Regions from separate parts of the Paraburkholderia phenazinium genome, predicted to be linked through region 1. Evidence: riboswitches for the same ligand, from Rfam matches in the RefSeq annotation. Region 1 holds a riboswitch; the other holds the start of a gene.

What was found. A riboswitch is a leader RNA that binds a small molecule or an ion and turns the genes downstream of it on or off. The one in region 1 is predicted to bind ZMP and ZTP.
Region 2: linked by a shared signal. The riboswitch ahead of glyA (serine hydroxymethyltransferase) and the one ahead of BUS06_RS24375 (tetrahydrofolate dehydrogenase/cyclohydrolase catalytic domain-containing protein) in region 1 are both predicted to bind ZMP and ZTP.

What each region holds. Positions count from the first base shown of each region.
Region 1 covers NZ_FSRM01000002.1:955,424-964,419, reverse strand. Annotated here, with positions in the region: gene valS (valine--tRNA ligase) at 1-567, opposite strand, end outside; gene BUS06_RS24385 (M3 family metallopeptidase) at 1,074-2,945, opposite strand; gene cysS (cysteine--tRNA ligase) at 3,092-4,480, opposite strand; gene BUS06_RS24375 (tetrahydrofolate dehydrogenase/cyclohydrolase catalytic domain-containing protein) at 4,730-5,596, opposite strand; ZMP/ZTP riboswitch at 5,767-5,849, opposite strand; gene BUS06_RS24370 (MFS transporter) at 5,942-7,186, shown strand; gene BUS06_RS24365 (aromatic ring-hydroxylating oxygenase subunit alpha) at 7,200-8,387, opposite strand; gene BUS06_RS24360 (glycosyltransferase family 2 protein) at 8,517-8,996, opposite strand, start outside.
Region 2 covers NZ_FSRM01000001.1:4,418,624-4,427,619, reverse strand. Annotated here, with positions in the region: gene pal (peptidoglycan-associated lipoprotein Pal) at 1-509, opposite strand, end outside; gene tolB (Tol-Pal system beta propeller repeat protein TolB) at 528-1,820, opposite strand; gene tolA (cell envelope integrity protein TolA) at 1,935-2,945, opposite strand; gene tolR (protein TolR) at 2,942-3,394, opposite strand; gene tolQ (protein TolQ) at 3,405-4,082, opposite strand; gene ybgC (tol-pal system-associated acyl-CoA thioesterase) at 4,237-4,716, opposite strand; gene ydfG (bifunctional NADP-dependent 3-hydroxy acid dehydrogenase/3-hydroxypropionate dehydrogenase YdfG) at 4,774-5,520, opposite strand; ZMP/ZTP riboswitch at 5,807-5,906, shown strand; gene glyA (serine hydroxymethyltransferase) at 6,082-7,329, shown strand; gene nrdR (transcriptional regulator NrdR) at 7,333-7,815, shown strand; gene BUS06_RS19785 (GspH/FimT family pseudopilin) at 7,964-8,530, shown strand; gene BUS06_RS19780 (type IV pilus modification PilV family protein) at 8,527-8,952, shown strand; gene BUS06_RS19775 (type IV pilus assembly protein) at 8,949-8,996, shown strand, end outside.

The sequences.
Region 1 (8,996 bases):
GTCGATTGTGGCGTAGGTCAAACTCCAGTCGACCGAAATCCCGAGACGCACAAACAGCTCTCTGAACGCGCGTTCGTCGATGGCGGTCAGCTTATGGCAAAGTTCGATGAAGTTACGCCGGCTGATCCGCGCAAACTCCGAGCGACGCGTGGCGGGCGTAGCAGGCTCACCATAGTGCGGTTCGTACGCCGCATCCGGATCGCACGTCACGCCATAGAAGTTCTCGACGCGCCGCTCCGTGGGCAGGCCGTTGTCGTCCCATCCCATTGGATAAAACACGCTCTTGCCTGTCATGCGCCGATAACGAGCGATGATGTCGGCATGCGTATAGCTGAACACGTGCCCCACATGCAGCGAGCCGGACACCGTGGGCGGGGGAGTATCGATCGAGAACACGCCTTCGCGCGGTGTATTGCGGTCGAAGGCATAGAGCTGGTGCACTTGCCAATGCTCTGCCCAACGCGCTTCGAGTGCGTCGAGACCAGGCCGCTCGGGCACGCGTGGAGCGGCGTGCCGTCGTGTCGGACGACGACGTTCGGTGGCCGATAAGGTAGATGAAGGTTTCATCGCTGCTTCGCTGTCGATAGGAAATTCGGGTTGCAGTGCGTATCGAAGGCCACACGCGAACGCACGAATCCACGCGACCCGGACAGGGATCACGAACGAATCCAGCATACACGCGAGCGGTGCGGCCTTGGTACGTCTTTGGCCAGGCTATGTGTTTAAGCGACGTGGCTTACGAACAGCGCGATCGAGGCGGAGGAACGCCCGATGCAGGCTCACGAAAGCTCCATAGCGCGAAATGCAGCAGCGATGCTCTGGAGAACACCGAAAGGCCGACGGGCGCGGAGTGAAGCGAGGGAAAGAAGCGAGAACAGGTACGGCGAAATGCTCGAAGCAGCCGTGGCGAGCGTATGAAAAGCTGCGCGTGCTGCGAGGGGATGAGGTAAATCAGTGCGGCATTACGTTTAACGGTGACATAGCATCCTCCGCGAGTGAACGTTAGATAAGGTGTGTCCCGACTTGTGGTCGGGATATGTTTTTATAATCGATCATTGAGATTGGCACAAGTCTTATGTGACGTCGTGTGTCGCCATATCCTCGATCCACGCTTCAAATGTCGCATACATCGCCGGTAAAGATTCCTCATTGGTCGCAATGCATTGCGCACCGTGCACGATCGAAATCGATGCATCCAGATCCCCACCGGCTTCGGCCTGCGCTGCGAGTGCCCGATCCGTGCGCTCGATGGCCTCCTGCGCGAGTGCCCAAGCTTCCTGCGGTGAACGGTTGCATTCATCTGCCAGATAAGCCGACGTCAAACCCTCCCCGGTCATATTGCGCAGCGTTTGATCGAGCGTGAGACTGTTGCCGGCAGACCAGCAATGCTTCACCAGCAAGGGGCCCACTTTTGGGTTATCGACGATATAGCCGAGCGTGCGAGTCAGATAAGCGCGGGTCTGCGACGCGGCCATCTTCGCTAGCAGATAGCCATGGTAGTAGACGGCCATGTCGTGATAGATGGGGTGAGGCATACCCAGCACATAGACGGTGTTACTCGAAACACCGAGCATGCGCTGCGTCAACGAGCGCTCCAGATCAAGCACGGACTCCGTGGTGCGCTCTGCATCGTCCATGGCATAGAGGGCCTGCTCGAAGTAAGTCGGCACCAGGTCGCGCCGTTCGTTGTAAGCGAGGAAAGCCCGGTTCGACTCGACCCGGTCGCGGATCATCTCGTCAGGCATCGGTTCGCCGTCCGCGTTGCGCGCGTAGCGTCGGATCCAGCAAGGGTCACCCGGCAACGCTTCGAAGAACTTTGCCTGGGCTTCGAGGTATGCGGGTGTGGTCGGGGCAAAGCCGTGCGAAAAGCACGGCGAATTGAGCGCAACGTTCGAAAAGTGAGCGGCGTGTCCCGCTTCGTGAAACAACACGTTGATCCCCCGCAGCCCTGCGCCCGCTTGTTGCGGACGGGCCGTCGAGGTGAAGCGGACGTCGGCAGGCACCCAGCCGTTCGTGTCGTCGTGATAACTGGCTACGGGCGACGCGCAAAAGCCGGTAGTGAACTTCCCCGGCCGGTCCAGCAGATCGATTTCGATGCGTGCGCCGCGATACGAAACGCCAAGACGCCGGAACGATTCAGCCCAACGCTCCAACGCCTTGCTAAAGGGAAAGTAAGCATCCGCCTTTAGCGCGGCGCCTCCGCGAACTCTGAATGGCAGGTTGTGCGGCTGCAAGACTTCGTCGCCGTACTCGCTGACGAGGCGATCCATCGAAGCAAAATGCGTATTGCGCGTATTCCGTTCAAATTCATCGAAGATCGCAAAGAGCTGTTCCGGGCTCATACCGCTATTGGTGCGCAACCGGTAATCGAAGAAGTCGCGATATCCGAGTTCACGCGCCAATTCGTTGCGCTTCGCCACGATCTCGAGAAAGCCGTTTTCCAGCACCCAGCGTTCGAGTCCAGACAGTGCCTCGTGTGAGCTTTTGCGCGAGGCTTCGTCTGGGTTTGACGCGAGGTTTGAACGCAACGCAGCGGGCGAAGCTTCTTCAGTGCGGCCCGACGCGCCGATGTGATGCATCTTGTAGGCTTGGCGGCGCGCAAACAGATCGGCGTCCATTGCGATCAGTTCGGCAAGTAAGGTAGACGCACGCTCGCTACCCATCGCATTGCCTTCGAATGCGGCGACCCAGCCGCGCAAGCCGCTCACCAACGCATCGCGCTCAGCGGATTGCTGGGCGGCTTCAACCCTCGCAAGATGTTCTCTGGTCTGCGCGAGGAGCCGAGAGTCGGCGAGGAAGGTCTTGCGTGCAAGACCAGCCGCACGCTGCGCGTCATGTTCATCGCTCTGGCCCGTGTGGGTCAGCCAGAAAAGCTCGCCCTCCTTCCGATGAATCTGCAGATAATCCTGATTGATCTGGTCGAAGAAGGTGCGAGCGTTTTTCATGTACGAAGCATCACTAGAGGCGTTGTTTTGTGTGGCCCGGAAAAGCGGCGAGGGAGAGCGCAACGTTCGGCGTTTATCGTAGCGTAGTCGGCATACAGTTGACTTGCTAAGCGGTGTCGCGAGAGCCTGGTTTTGCGCTGCGCTCTCTAAGCGCCTTTAGCATCCAGCGGACTCAAACGCTGTCCATCCACACCGTCCTCGATCTGCCAGCCCTTCGCTCTCAATACCTCGCGCAAACGGTCCGACTCGGGCCAATCTTTGCGTGCGCGTGCCTCCCCACGCTGACGCGCCAGGTCAGCAACATCCGCTGGAATTTCGAACGTATCCGCCCGCCACTCAGCCAACTGCAACCCGAGCACCGCGTCAAAGACATCAACGGTGGCCCGACGTGTTTCATCGGGCAGCTCGCTCCTGACCAGTTCCCACAGCACGGCCAACGCCCGCGGAAGATTCAGATCCTGATTGACCTCTGCGTTAAAGCGCGCCACAAAATCCTCATCTGCAGTGCCGCTGACGGGCCAGCTTGTATAGGCTTTGCGCAGCCTGTCCAACGCCGCCTGCGCGGCCTCAAGTGCCTCATGATTGAAACGCAGCTTGCTACGGTAATGCGCACCAAGGCAAAGATAGCGGTAGGCCAAAGGATCGATCCCGCGGTCGATCAAGCTCTGCAGCCTCAAGAAGTCCCCACTCGACTTGGACATCTTGGCGGCATCCAAGGTCAGAAAGTGTCCATGCATCCAGAAGTTGGCTGAGCGCGTGCCGTGTCGAGCTTGCGTCTGCGCGATCTCATTGCTGTGATGCACGGCGATGTGATCTTCGCCACCGCAATGAATGTCAAACCAAGGCCCCAAGTACTTAGCGGACATCGCCGAGCACTCGATATGCCAACCCGGAAAACCGCGACCCCACGGGCTGTCCCATTCCATTTGCCGCGTCGATCCAGGTGGACTGAATTTCCACAACGCAAAATCCGTCGCACTGCGCTTCTCTCCTAGCGCAACGCGCTTGCCAGCCTGCAAACCGGCGTGATCGAGACGCGCCAGATAGCCATAGTCGTCCTGCCTGCTCGTGTCGAAGTACACACCGTCGTTCGTCCGATATGTGCAACCGGTGCGTTCCAGTTCGGCAACGAAAGCGATCTGCTCCGCGATGTGGTCCGTCGCGCGGCACCACAGCGTGGGTTCCAGCAGGTTGAGCGCCCGCCAGTCGCTCATGAACGCACGCGTGTAGCGTTCCGCAATCTCCCATGCAGACTCGCCCGTGCGACGGCTGCCCTTTTCCATCTTGTCTTCACCTTCATCGGCATCGGAGACAAGATGGCCGACATCAGTAATATTGACGACGTGCCGCACCTTGTAGCCGTTTAGCGCAAGAACTCGTCGCAGCACGTCTTCGAAAACATATGTCCGCAGATTGCCGATGTGCGCATGGTCGTACACCGTAGGTCCGCAGCAATACAGACCCACGTGACTGGGTTGCAGAGCTGTGAACGGCCGCACAGTGCGCGACCAGGTGTCGTACAGGGCGAGAGACATCGAAGTTTCCGTATGGTTTGGAAGGCGAAAAACAAAAAAGCCACCAGTCTTTCAACGGGTGGCCATCAGGAACCAGCTTGAACGTGACGCAAACCGACGCGCTAGACGCAAGCTCCCTCTGGCAGGCTTTGACAGCATGCGTGTTTGCAGCGGACGAGGAAGAGGGCGGAGGCGTTCATAGAATGATGCTAACGCGCGTCTATTTTTTGGTCAATCGGTTTGGCGGGCTGCGAGCTAGCCTTCGCCGCGCTAATCTTCGCCGCGCATTGCCCGCTCGGCGGCATCAACGGTCTGCGCGATCAGCGTGGCGATCGTCATCGGACCCACGCCGCCCGGCACTGGCGTCACTGCCGCGCAGCGGCTCGTAAGCCCATCGAGATCGATATCGCCGACACCGCCAGGATGGTAGCCGGCATCGATCACGACAGCACCGTCGCTAATCCAGCGACTCGGGATGAACCTCGGCTTGCCCACCGCGCCCACGACGATTTCCGCGCGGCGTACCTCGGCCTCGAGATCAAGCGTCTTCGAATGACACAAGGTGACGGTCGCGTTCGCATTCGACAGCATCAGCGCCATAGGCTTGCCGAGGATCGCGCTACGGCCCACCACGACCGCGCGCTTGCCGGCCAGCTCGATCTTGTAGTGCGCGAGCAGCCGCATGATGCCGGTTGGCGTCGCGGGGCCGAACGCCGGTTCGCCCAGCGCCATGCGGCCAAAGCCGTGGCTCGTCACGCCGTCGACGTCCTTGAGAATCGAGATGCTATCGAAACATCGGCGTTCATCGACTTGAGCGGGCACGGGATGCTGCAACAAGATCCCTTGAACGTTAGGATCGGCGTTGAGCTTTTCGATCTCGGCGAGGACCTCGTCCGTGGTGCTGCTGGCAGGCAGTTTGACCAGACGCGAATCCATCCCGACGCGCCGGCACGCGTTGCCCTTCATCTGCACATAGGTAGCGGAGGCCGGATCGTCACCGACCAGAATGGTAGCGAGTATGGGCGTCTGGGCGCCGTTGTTTGTCTTGAGGGCGGCTACGCGTGCGGACAAAGACTGTTCGCCCAAAGCGGCGAGCGCCTTGCCGTCCAGGATCACACAATTCAGAGGATTGTTCATGGCTCAGCTCCACACGATGGTCGCGCTGTAATAGCCGCTACGCTGCAAAAGATGGACGCAATACCGGGGAAATACGACGCCGCGCAGACGGTGACATGCGGGCAATAGAAATGAAGCGAGGGGAAGGGCAATACTCGGGGCAGTCATCGGAAGTCTCCTTAAGAGAACGATCAAGATGCCCAGGCGAACGGCGGTGCGACCTCTACGCTTCCCGATGGTGATCCATCTTCTCTCGCCAGTCGCGTAGGCGCCTATGATAACTCACGCTAACACCGGTTATCCTTCAGTCTGCCCGCTACGCTCCCGCCACCCCTGCGAAGCACCGTGACCAACAGGTAAAGAACCGTGCGCGTCAACCATCAGGCATTTTTCTGCTCGCTTTTCTTTGCACGGCTGGCCGACCAGATTCTGCTGTTCCTGGTACCACTAGTCGTATTCCAGACGACCCAGAAAGTGTCGTGGTCCGGTATCGCCTTTTTCGTCGAAGCGCTGCCGCGCTATCTGTTCTTCCCGCTCTTCGGCGCGTTCAGCGACCGCTTCTCCCCACTCAAGCTGATGCGTATCAGCCAGACCTACCGTGCCGTCGTCTGTATCGCAGGGGTCGTCGGTTACGCGGCCTTCGGCGGAATCGGCTGGCTGATTGCGCTCTCCGCTTGCTGCGGCATCCTGACGAGCCAAGGCTTCGTCGCCCGCGAAGTCATGCTGCCGCAAATCTTCAAAGCGCATAAGTTCGAACGCGTGCTGGCGGTCTCCCAATTGGCCGATCAGCTCGGCGTCGTACTTGGCCCAATGGCAGCGGCGCTGCTGCTCGGCTGGTGGCGCTGGGAGTTCGTCGTGGTCACCACCGGAGTGCTGTTCCTGATCGCCGACGCGTCGTTTGTGTTGTGGCAGCGCATGAGCGGTTTTCAGGCTATCGCAGCAGAACCGCCCCAAGGCCACTGGACCCAACCGCTGCGAACCGCAGTACAGCATGTCGTGCGCCTACCCGGTCTGAAGAAGGTCATTCTGCTGGCCGCCGCCGAGAACCTGGTCATCGGCGTGACGCTGGCCACATCCGCTGCCATGGTCACCGGCATCCATCATCAATCGGGACGCTTTTACGCGGTGCTGCAAACCATCGGCGCAATCGCCACCGTCTTGATTCTGGTGACGATCGCCCGCGCCTCGTTTTCGAGGAAAACGTTGGGTCTGCTGGCGTTTCTGGCAATCTGCCTGGGAGGCGTGCTGGCCGGCGCGAGCCCAGGCCCGTGGGGCTACGCGGTGGGCTTCGTGCTGATCACCGGCTTCGACAAGATGTTCAACGTCTACATTCGAAGCGCCCGGCAAAAGATCATTCCACCCCAGGACTACGGCAAAACCACGGGCGTCATCATCCTGCTGAACAACATGACCCAGCCACTGGCGGGATTGCTGGTAGGGGTGTTCGCCAGCCGCGCCCATACGGGTTTGCTGATCGTGACGCTCTCGCTGACGATGGGCGCAATCGGCGCTGTGGCGTCGATTGCGGAGCCATGGCTGCAGCGCAGACGCACAGCCCGCGCCGAGAGTGAATCAGGCTTGTCCAAGGCGGGCATCGCGGAAAGCGAATGAGCCCGCCGTCGCCTTAGGTCGTTGCTTCGGCCGGCCCAATACGCACACCTTTGAAATGGCCCGCAGCCGGCGGCGCGCCGCACTCGCGCAACAGTGCGCGCAGTTCGTTGATGACCGGAAACACCTCGTGGTTCCAGTCCGCCCCTTGGCGATCGTGCGCTTCCTGTTCACGCTCAACGATCCAGCGGTCTTCCTTGAAAATCCGCTCGGTGAACCACACTAGCAGTGGCCACGCCATATCGAGCAGGACCGGAATGCCCGGCTTGCGGATGGACAGCAGGCCGAAGGTGCGGTTGACGCGCTGCTCGCTATCGACCGGCACATACACGATCCACAGGTTCATCACGAGCGTCGAATCCGACGTGCGGATCTGCAGCGTCTGGTACGGATATTCGGTGCGGATGGTCATCACGTCCTTGTCCGCGCCTTGCGTGCCTTTACGGCTCTGGCCGAAGACCAGCGCTTCGCCGATCGGCTGCTCGCCGGCCATCCGCGCGAACGTGTAGTCCACCTCGACCCAGCCCTCGCCGCGACGCCGTCCCAGCGACCGCGCCCGCATCTGCCCCATCTGTTTGCGATGCAGGAACTGATGGTTCATGTCCATCAGGTTTTCGTGCATGAACGAATAGTGGCACTTTACTTCGCGGCCAAAGCGGCGCGTCTTGTACGCCTTGTCGCCGAGCGAGGCGAGCGGCGGCAACGGGCGCTCCTCAGCCAGCGCTGGATTGCCCGGGAACACGAAGATCAACCCTTGTTCCTCGCGGCACGGGTACGAGCGCACGCCGTTGGGCAGCCGCTCACGGCCGAGATAGGGAATATCGACACAACGGCCCGTGCAATCGTAGGTCCAGCCGTGATAACAGCAGCGGATGTTTTCGCCGTCCACCACGCCGCCGTGCAGCGGCACCTGGCGATGCGCGCAGCGGTCTTCCAGCGCAAACGTGACGCCCGACTCGGTACGCACGAGTACGATCGGCTCGCCTGCGAAGGTTACGCCGTGCGCCTTGCCCCGCTTGACCTCATGCGACCAGGCAAGCGGATACCAGTAATCGGGGTGGATCGGAACGCGACGCAAATCGCGAACAGGCGCGTCAGGGCGCGCTTCGACGAATGCCGCGGAAGATACTTCGTCAGATGCATCGGCAATAGCGTCGACAGGCGCATCGATAGTGCTGCTATCCAGCGAAGGAACTCCATGCATGGGCGACGCCTCCTTATAGTCTGAAACCTGGATGGGCCCCCAACAGGATTGGGGCCGACATGGGGAGTCAGTCTACTAGAAGGTGCGCAATTGATGTTTTTGACAATACCTGGGGTTTCCCGCCTGCCGTCAACTTTCGTCGGGTGCGACCAGTCCTGAGCGCCGCTGCACGCCCCAGACGCGGCCACCACGTAAAAAATGCAGCCATCCCAGCAGGGCGCCAGTGTGGCGGAGCAACTGGAATGTGAAGGGCTCGACTATTGCGGCGACCAGCGCCAATCCCACGCTAGAGCCGACGCGCTGACCCGTCCAGCGGCGGTACAGATCGATGGACCAGACGTAGAAAGCCAGGTCGATGGCGATTTTCGCGCCGATCACGCCAAAAATCGACAGCACCAGCGTCCCATGGCCGCCGACGAGGAAAGCGAGCAGCAACACGAAGGCCGTCAACCCGTAGATGGGCTGCATCGTGTCAATCGCCTTGACCGGCAGCATCAGCATGCCGAGGGTGCCGTAGCGCGGGTTGCCCGTCATATCGCGATTCCAGTACTGCGTCTGCAGGAAGCCCGCAAACCAGCGGCGCCGCTGCCGCAGGAAACTGCCGAGCGT
Region 2 (8,996 bases), on a different contig from region 1:
TACTGTTGGTAGACGAGATCAGCGCGGCGGTTTTGTGCCCACGATTCTTCGTCATGACCGGTTGCCTGCGGCTTTTCCTTGCCCAGACTCACGGCTTCCATTTGCGAATCCGGCACGCCAAGCAGCGACAGCGCGCGACGGACAGCTTCAGCACGCTTCTGGCCGAGTGCCAGGTTGTACTCGCTCGTGCCGCGTTCGTCGGTGTTGCCCTGGATCAGCACGTGACGTTCCGGATGTGCCTTCAGATAACGCGCGTGTTGTGCCAGCAGCGACTGGTATTCGTCCTTGACCGAGTAGCTGTCGAAGTCGAAGTAGATGCTGCGCTTGGCGAGCGGGCTGTTCGGATCGTTCAGCTCGTCGACGTTCACCTGTGCGACTGCATTCGGGTTCGGTTGAGTTGATACAGCGCCGCCCTTATTGGCGTTCTCGTCGAGCTTGACGCCCGAATGACATGCAGCGAGTGCACCGACCAGCAATGCGGCAAATACGATACGAAGTTTAGACATCATTGTTACTCTCCTTGTGTGTTATTGCATAAACGGGCCCCAGGACGGCTCGCGAACGACGCCGCCCTGAACGGACAGGACCTGCCGAGTGCGACCGTCGGTCGATACTGCGGCCAACACGCCACGGCCGTTCACCTGTGTGGCGTAAAGAATGTACTGACCATTCGCCGCGAAGCTCGGCGATTCGTCATGTGTTGTGTCGGTCAGGCCGGTTGCGGAACCGGACTGCAAGTCCTGAACATACAGCTTGAAAGCGCCGCCCACACGCGAGATATAGGCGAGCTGCTTGCCGTCCGGGCTCACGCGCGGGCTCGTATTGTAGCTGCCCGTGAACGTGACCCGCTGGGCCGCTCCGGCGCTTTCGCCCTGGGCCGGCATCTTGTAGATCTGCGGTTGACCACCACGGTCGCTGGTGAAATAAATCCACTGTCCGTCAGGAGAGTAGTTCGGTTCGGTGTCGATCGAGCTGCCTTGAGTCAGCCGGCGCAGACCGCTGCCGTCCGCATTGACGGCGAAAATCTGCGTGTTGCCGGTGCGCGAAAGCGCCACAGCCAACGTGCGTCCATCCGGCGACCAGGCCGGCGCACTGTTATTTCCCTTCTGGTCCGAAACGATCACACGACGGCCCGTGGGCAGATCGTGGATGTAGACGATCGGCTTTTTCTTTTCGAAGGACACGTAGGCGACCTTCGTGCCGTCAGGCGACCAGGCGGGCGAGATGATCGGCTCGGGGCTCGACAGCGCGATGTGCGCATCCTGGCCATCCGAATCGGAAATCTGCAACTGGTAGCGGTTGCCGGTCTTGATGACGTATGACAGACGGGTGGCGAACACGCCGCGATCACCCAGCAGCTTCGCATAGATGTAGTCCGCGACCTTGTGCGCGCTCATCCGCAGGCCGCTTTCAGGGCTCACCAGCACGAGGCCGCCAAGGCTTTCGCCCTTGACCGTGTCGTACAGTTTGAAGCGCACTTCGTACTGGCCGTTCGGCAGGTGGTTCACGCTGCCAGCCACGAACGCGTTGGCGCCCTTGGCCTTCCAGCTACCCAGATCGACCGAATCGGTTTCCGAAACGGGCGCGCTGCCGGCGTCGACGTTGGTGAATTTGCCGCTGCGTTGCAGATCCTGGCGCACGATCGTGCTGACCTGTTGCGGCGAGTTCGCTTCATTGGCGAAATTCGCCGTCGCGATGGGGAACTGGGTAGCTCCGACGCCCGTAACGAGGACGTTAAGTTGGGCGTGTGCGGCGCCGCCCGCTGCAATCAGGCACGACGCCACCAATGTCCGCAGGCCTAGCTTGGTCATCAAAGTCATGCTGTATGGATTCCCAAAAAATACGATTTCTATCACGGTATGACAGCAGACAGACCGGGAAACTCTCAATTCGTTCCCGGAGACGCCCCGCTGGACGGGGCGTTGGGCCTGCTATCAACCAGCCGGGCGTAAGGTAATCTTGAAGCTCGACGGCGTTTTACCATCAACATCGACCGGCATCGGATCGGACGCCCTGACGGCTCGCTCAGCGGCTGCATCCCACTGGGGATTGCTGCTGGGACGGGTGACCGTCACGTCCAGTAGCGTGCCCGTAGGCGAGCAACGTACGGAAATTTCGGTTTCCAGACCTTGCGTATCACCCGACCAAACGATGTTGGGCCGCACGCGCCGTCTGACCTTGTCCGCATACCCCGGCGAAGTCGACGTGCCGCCAGAGCCACTACCGGTGCCGCTCTTCGCAAGACCGTTGCCCGTCGAGCCTTCGCCCCCGGCCATACCTTGCATCTGTGCAAGCCGCGCACGACGCTCCTGATCGAGCTTCTTCGCTTGCGCTGCGTCGGCCGCCGCTTTAGCCGCCTTCGCCGCCTTCTGCTCATCAGCCTTCTTTTGCGCGTCGGCCTGGGCCTGTTGTTGCTGCTCCTGCAGTTGCTGCTGCTTCAACTGATCCTGCTTTTGCTGATCAGCTAATTGCTGCTGCTTGAGCTTGTCAGCCTGCTGCTGTTGCTGCTTCAGCTTGGCGGCCTGAGCTTTCTGGGCGGCCAGCTGCGCAGCCTGGTCGGCGAGTTGTTGCTGGCGCTTCGCATCGGCCTCCTGCTGGGCTTGCAGCTGCTGCTGTCGCTGCTGTTCGGCAAGCTGGGCCTGGCGTGCGGCTTCCTGCTGCTGACGTTTCTTTTCCTGCAACGCAATATCCGCCTGTTCATCAGGCAGCGGCGGAGCAGGGGCTACCGGCACCGGAGGCGGCGGTGGCGGCCGCGGCGTCGTGACGTCGGGCACCTCCGTCCACAGTTCGGCTTCGGCGCCCGCGGGCGTGCTGTTCTGCCATTGAATGCCGTGGTACAGAAAGAACGCAAGCAGCGCATGCATCACCAGCGCGAGCGCGAACGCTCGCCAGGTACCGCGTTCACGCGGCGGCTGGAGCGGGTAAGTGGAATTCTTGCGGATCATTGCGATTTGACGAGCAGGCCAACGCGCTTGACGCCGCGAGCCTTCAGGTCGGACATCACGTTCATCACCGCTTCGTACTTCACCGTCTTGTCAGCGGCGATCACAACCGGCTGGTCCGGGTGCGACTGCTCGCGGTCGGTGACGAAGCTATCGAGATCCGCCCGCGTCATGCTTTCCTGCTGCATGGCGCCATTGTCGTCTTTATATTTGACGTTCATGTTGCCATCTGCGCGGATATTCACGACAACCGGCGGTGTCTGCTGTTGCGGAGCGGCCCCGCCGACGGTAGGCAGATTGACGATCGACGGTGCGACGAGCGGCGCGGTCACCATGAAGATCACGAGCAGCACGAGCATCACGTCGATATACGGTACGACGTTGATATCGGCCATCGCGCGGCGCGAACGGCTGCCGCGCATACTGGAGGAGCGACTGGAGGAACCGGCCATCGTGGACTCCTTAGTGCGCCTGACGTTGCAGGATGTTCGAGAATTCTTCGATGAAGGTCTCGAAGCGGATCGCCAGACGGTCGATGTCGTGCGCGTAACGGTTGTAGGCCACCACCGCCGGAATGGCTGCGAACAGGCCGATTGCCGTTGCGGTCAGCGCCTCGGCGATACCTGGCGCGACGTTGGCGAGCGTGGCCTGCTGGACGTTGGCGAGGCCGCGGAACGCATTCATGATCCCCCAAACCGTGCCGAAGAGACCGATGTACGGACTGACCGAACCCACCGAGGCGAGGAACGCCAGATTGGCTTCGAGCACATCCATCTCGCGCTGGAACGCGGCGCGCATCGCGCGGCGGGCGCCGTCGAGGATCAGGCCCGGGTCGTTAAGTCGCTTTTCCTTGCCCTTCAGGAATTCGCGCATGCCGGACTCGAAGATGCGTTCGAGCGCACCGATCGTATGGCGGTTGTTCGCAGCGCTTTGATAGAGCGCCTGCAGGTCGCCGCCGGACCAGAAATCGCGTTCGAAACGCTCAGTCTGCGCGCGTGCGCGGCGGATCGCAAACCACTTGCGGAAGATGAAAGTCCACGACAGCAGCGACAGCAGCAGCAACAGTGCCATCACTGCCTGGGCCAGCAGACTCGCATTAAGAACGAGAGAAATGATCGATAGATCTTGTGTAGTGTTCATATAGGTTCGCTGTAACGTCCCGGAAGGGGGCGTCCGGCTGCAAGGTCAGTCGAAGCTTGCCGTGAGGAAACCGGAAGCTTCGGCAGACCGCGGGCCGAACCATGCTTTGTGTTGCTTGATCGATACGAGTTCACTGGCCCCGTAACAACGATGTTCAACCGTTGTCCGTTGACACGTTGCACATACTTACATCGGCCCCTCGACGCAATGCGGCGAGGACAGATGCAGGAATCGCGGCAGGGCGCAGCGTTACCCGGTCGACGCAGCCGACCCGAATGGTCCCCGTAGCAAGCAGCGTGCCCTCGCGCCAGGCCTCCTGGAAGAAATCGACCGACGCGCGGCCAATTCGTTCGGGGCGGCTAACAATTTTGACGAGATCGTCAAGCCGGGCGGGCGCGAGATAGTCGAGCGCGGTGCTGCGTACGATGAACAGGGCGCCCGTTTCCTGCACCAGGCGGTCCTGCTCGACGCCGCATGCTCGTAGCCATTCGGTACGTGCCCGCTCGAAAAACTTCAAATAATTCGCGTAGAACACGATGCCGCCAGCATCGGTATCTTCGTAGTACACGCGAATCGGCCAGATGAAGCCGATTCCCGCATCGGGCTCGCTGGGGGACATATTCATGCGGCGCATTTTACCCGGAACGCAAAACCCCACGTTATTTCGTGGGTCAGTCCGGATAAGGCGGCCTTAGCCGCGATGCACCGATAACCCCGCAAACGACTGCGCGACGGGCATCAGTTCGATCGTGTTGACGTTGACGTGTGCCGGGCGCGTCGCGGTCCAGTAGATCGCATCGGCGATGTCCTCGGCGGTCAGCGGCTGCACGTTCTGGTAGACGTTGGCCGCCTTCTCGTCGTCGCCGCGAAAGCGCACGTTGGAAAACTCGGTACCCCCGCACAAGCCAGGCTCGACATCGGTTACGCGCAACGGCGTGCCGGCCAGATCGGCGCGCAGGTTCAGGCTGAACTGGCGCACGAAAGCCTTGGTGGCGCCGTAGACGTTACCACCCGCATACGGCCAGTTTGCCGCCGCCGAACCTAGGTTAAACACATGGCCGCATTTGCGCTCGACCATCCCGGGTAGCAATGCATGCGTGACGTGCACGAGCCCGGAGCAGTTCGTGTCGATCATGGTTTGCCAGTCGTCGAGGTTCGCGCGTTGCGCAGGTTCAAGGCCAAGCGCGAGGCCCGCGTTGTTCACCAGCACGTCGATCGCCGCAAAGCTCTCCGGTAGCGCGGCGGGCACGGCGGCGACGGCGGCACGGTCGCGCACGTCGAGTTCGAGCGGCAAAAGCGCGTCGCCCAGTTCGTCGGCAAGCGCCTGCAGACGGTCTTTACGGCGCGCGGTGGCGACGACGCGATGGCCGCCCTTGACGAAAGTACGGGCGATGGCAGCGCCGAATCCTGCGGACGCCCCGGTGACGAAGACGATCATTGCGTTTTCCTGATGGGGAGAGGGGAAAGTCGCCAAGCCTACTTGCAATGCGGCGCTGCGGCAAGAACGCCCTTGCCGCCAGTGGAGCGTCTCCGGGCGCGCGGAGGCGGCATGAGAGACCGGTGGGTCATTCGCGGCCGGGCCGTCCGCCTCGGCGGGCGTTACGGGTGCCGGGACGGCTCCTGCTCGTTGCGGGATTTCGTCTGATGTTTGCAGGGCGCTTGCCCCTGCGGGCCACGCGGCGGGCCGGTTGCCTATTCCAGGCGGTTCCAATAAACTAACGCGCTCATCCCTGCGTGACTGGCGATAGAACCAAACAGGTTCAAGGTGGAGCGTCCCACCGTGAAGCGCAGGGTGCCGTTTTGCCGTTCGCCTGGGCAGCCGTGATCCGCGCGCAGTCAATTGCGCCGCCGGTGGCTGTCCTGCCTCGCGTGTGCGGCTTATCTTCATCCGCCACGTCAGGGCTGGCACAGCCGCCAGCAGCGCCGCGTACCCACTACGCTTTCTGCACGAAATTCGGCGCACGATCCGGTCAACCTGAAAACACTCAACGGAATCCGTATGTTTGACAGAGCCCAAAGCACCATCGCCAACGTCGATCCTGAACTCTGGAAAGCGATCGAGCAGGAAAACCGCCGTCAGGAAGACCACATCGAACTGATCGCGTCGGAAAACTACACGAGCCCGGCTGTCATGGCTGCGCAAGGCTCGCAGCTCACCAACAAGTACGCGGAAGGTTATCCGGGTAAGCGCTACTACGGCGGCTGCGAATACGTGGACATCGTCGAGCAGCTCGCTATCGACCGCGTCAAGGAACTGTTCGGCGCTGAAGCTGCGAACGTGCAGCCGAATTCCGGATCGCAGGCGAACCAGGGCGTGTTCTTCGCCATGCTCAAGCCGGGCGACACGATCATGGGCATGAGCCTCGCGCACGGTGGCCACCTCACGCACGGCTCGCCGGTCAACATGTCGGGCAAGTGGTTCAACGTCGTCAGCTACGGTTTGAACGAAGCGGAAGACATCGACTACGACGCGGCTGAGAAGCTCGCTCAGGAACACAAGCCGAAGCTGATCGTGGCCGGCGCCTCGGCCTTCGCGCTGCGCATCGACTTCGAGCGTCTGTCGAAGATCGCCAAATCGGTTGGTGCGTACCTGATGGTCGACATGGCGCACTACGCCGGTCTGATCGCCGCGGGTGTCTACCCGAACCCGGTGCCGCATTCGGACTTCGTCACCACCACGACTCACAAGAGCCTGCGCGGCCCGCGCGGCGGCGTGATCCTGATGAAGGCCGAGTTTGAAAAGGCGATCAACTCGGCAATCTTCCCGGGCATCCAGGGTGGTCCGCTGATGCACGTGATTGCCGGCAAGGCCGTTGCGTTCAAGGAAGCGCTGTCGCCGGAATTCAAGGAATACCAGCAGAAGGTTGTGGACAACGCCCGCGTGCTGGCCGAAACGCTCGTGAAGCGCGGTCTGCGCATCGTCTCGGGCCGTACGGAAAGCCACGTCATGCTGGTCGACCTGCGTGCGAAGCACATCACGGGCAAGGCAGCGGAAGCGGCGCTCGGCGCGGCGCATATCACCGTCAACAAGAACGCAATTCCGAACGATCCGGAAAAGCCGTTCGTGACGAGCGGTATTCGCCTCGGTTCGCCTGCCATGACCACGCGCGGTTTTGGCGTGAAGGAAGCGGAGCAGGTGGGTAACCTGATCGCCGATCTGCTGGACAACCCGGAAGACGCGGCGACGATCGAACGCGTTCGCACGCAGGTCGCCGAGTTGACCAAGCGCTTCCCGGTCTACAAGTAAGCGATGCGCTGCCCCTTCTGCCGGCATGACGATACGCAGGTCGTGGACTCGCGCGTATCCGAGGACGGCGCCGCGATTCGCCGGCGCCGCCGCTGCCCGGCCTGCGACAAACGTTTTACGACGTATGAGCGGGTCGAGCTGGCGTTGCCGTCGGTCGTCAAGAAGGATGGCAGCCGCACCGAATTCGATCGCCGCAAGATCGTCGCGAGCATGCAACTGGCGCTGCGCAAGCGCCCGGTTGCGGCGGACGCGGTCGACGCGGCTGTCGCCCGTATTGAATACCAACTGCTGGGTAGTGGCGAGCGCGAAGTGCGCAGCGAGCGTCTTGGCGAACTCGTGATGAACGAGTTGCGTGCGCTCGACACGATTGCCTACGTGCGCTTTGCTTCTGTCTACCGGCGTTTCGAGGACGTGTCTGAATTCGAAGACGTCATCGAAGAGTTTCGCCGCGCGGCGACGCCGCCCAAGCCTACCCGCAAGCGCTGATTGTTCGCGCAATAGCATCTTTTATTCTCCCTGTAGTCGTCACCGACATTGTTGCGGGTGACGCCGCTCGTCCGCTACCTGGCCGTTCGGCAGATTGTCGACGCACTCCTGCTTGCGTAAATTGATCGCATTCTTTTGAAGTTGAGGAATGCAGATGAAGCAGGATGCAGATTTACCGCGCGTGGCCCGCGGTTTTACGTTGATCGAAACATTGGTCGTGGTTGCCGTGCTGGCGGTCATTGCGGTTATGACGACACCATCGTTCGTCGCGTGGCATACGCGCGACCAGGTCGATGCGCGTGCGCGAGCCCTCCTTTCGACGTTGTCATACGCGCGCAGCGAAGCCGTCAGGCGCGGTGTGCGTGTGACTGTGTGCCGGGTCGACGCGGCGCGGCACTGTCTTGCCTCCGGGCAAGCTTGCCGCACCGGATTGGCGGACTGGTCATGCGGATGGGCAGTGATGGTCGAGCGCGCTGGAACGCCATCGGTGTTACGTGCGCAGGCCGAACTGGCTGCGGTGAGTATTGCCGGGATCGAGACGAATCTCACGTTCACGCCGCCCTCCGGTCAGTTGATCGGCAGCTTCCGTAACTTCGACATCGCACCGCACGCCGCTTCGCGGGCGACACAAGGGCAGTCGTGGCGGCGCTGCATCCGTATCGCGGCGGGTGGACGGCCGCGCATCGTCGACGGCGCATGCGGAGCAACGTCATGAACGCTGCACAAGCCAGATGGTCGCGCGGCGCATCGCTGATCGAGGTCATGCTTGCGGTTGCGCTGACAGCAGTCACGGCCCTCGGCCTGATTGCGACGCAGTTATGGATTGCGCGAGACACACGTGCTGCAGCACTGCGGGAACACGCCGCACTTCTGTCGGACGCCTTGGCGGAAGCGGCACGCGCACCGGCAGATGGCGACACCGCCTTGCGACAGTGGAGCGATCGCACCGCGAGTCTGCTGCCGAAGGGCGACGCGTCGATCAGCGAGCACGGCGGGGGAGTCTCGTTCGCGCGCGTCATATGGTCGGCTGTGGCCAAGACGCCCGCATCGGTGCAGGTGATAGACAAGCCCGATTCGTGCGGCGATCTGCCGGTTGCCGCTGGACTGTCGTGTTCTGTCGTGGCGTTTGTCAAATGAAACTACGTGCCATTTTTCCGCGCGGCCATACGCTCGTCGAAGTG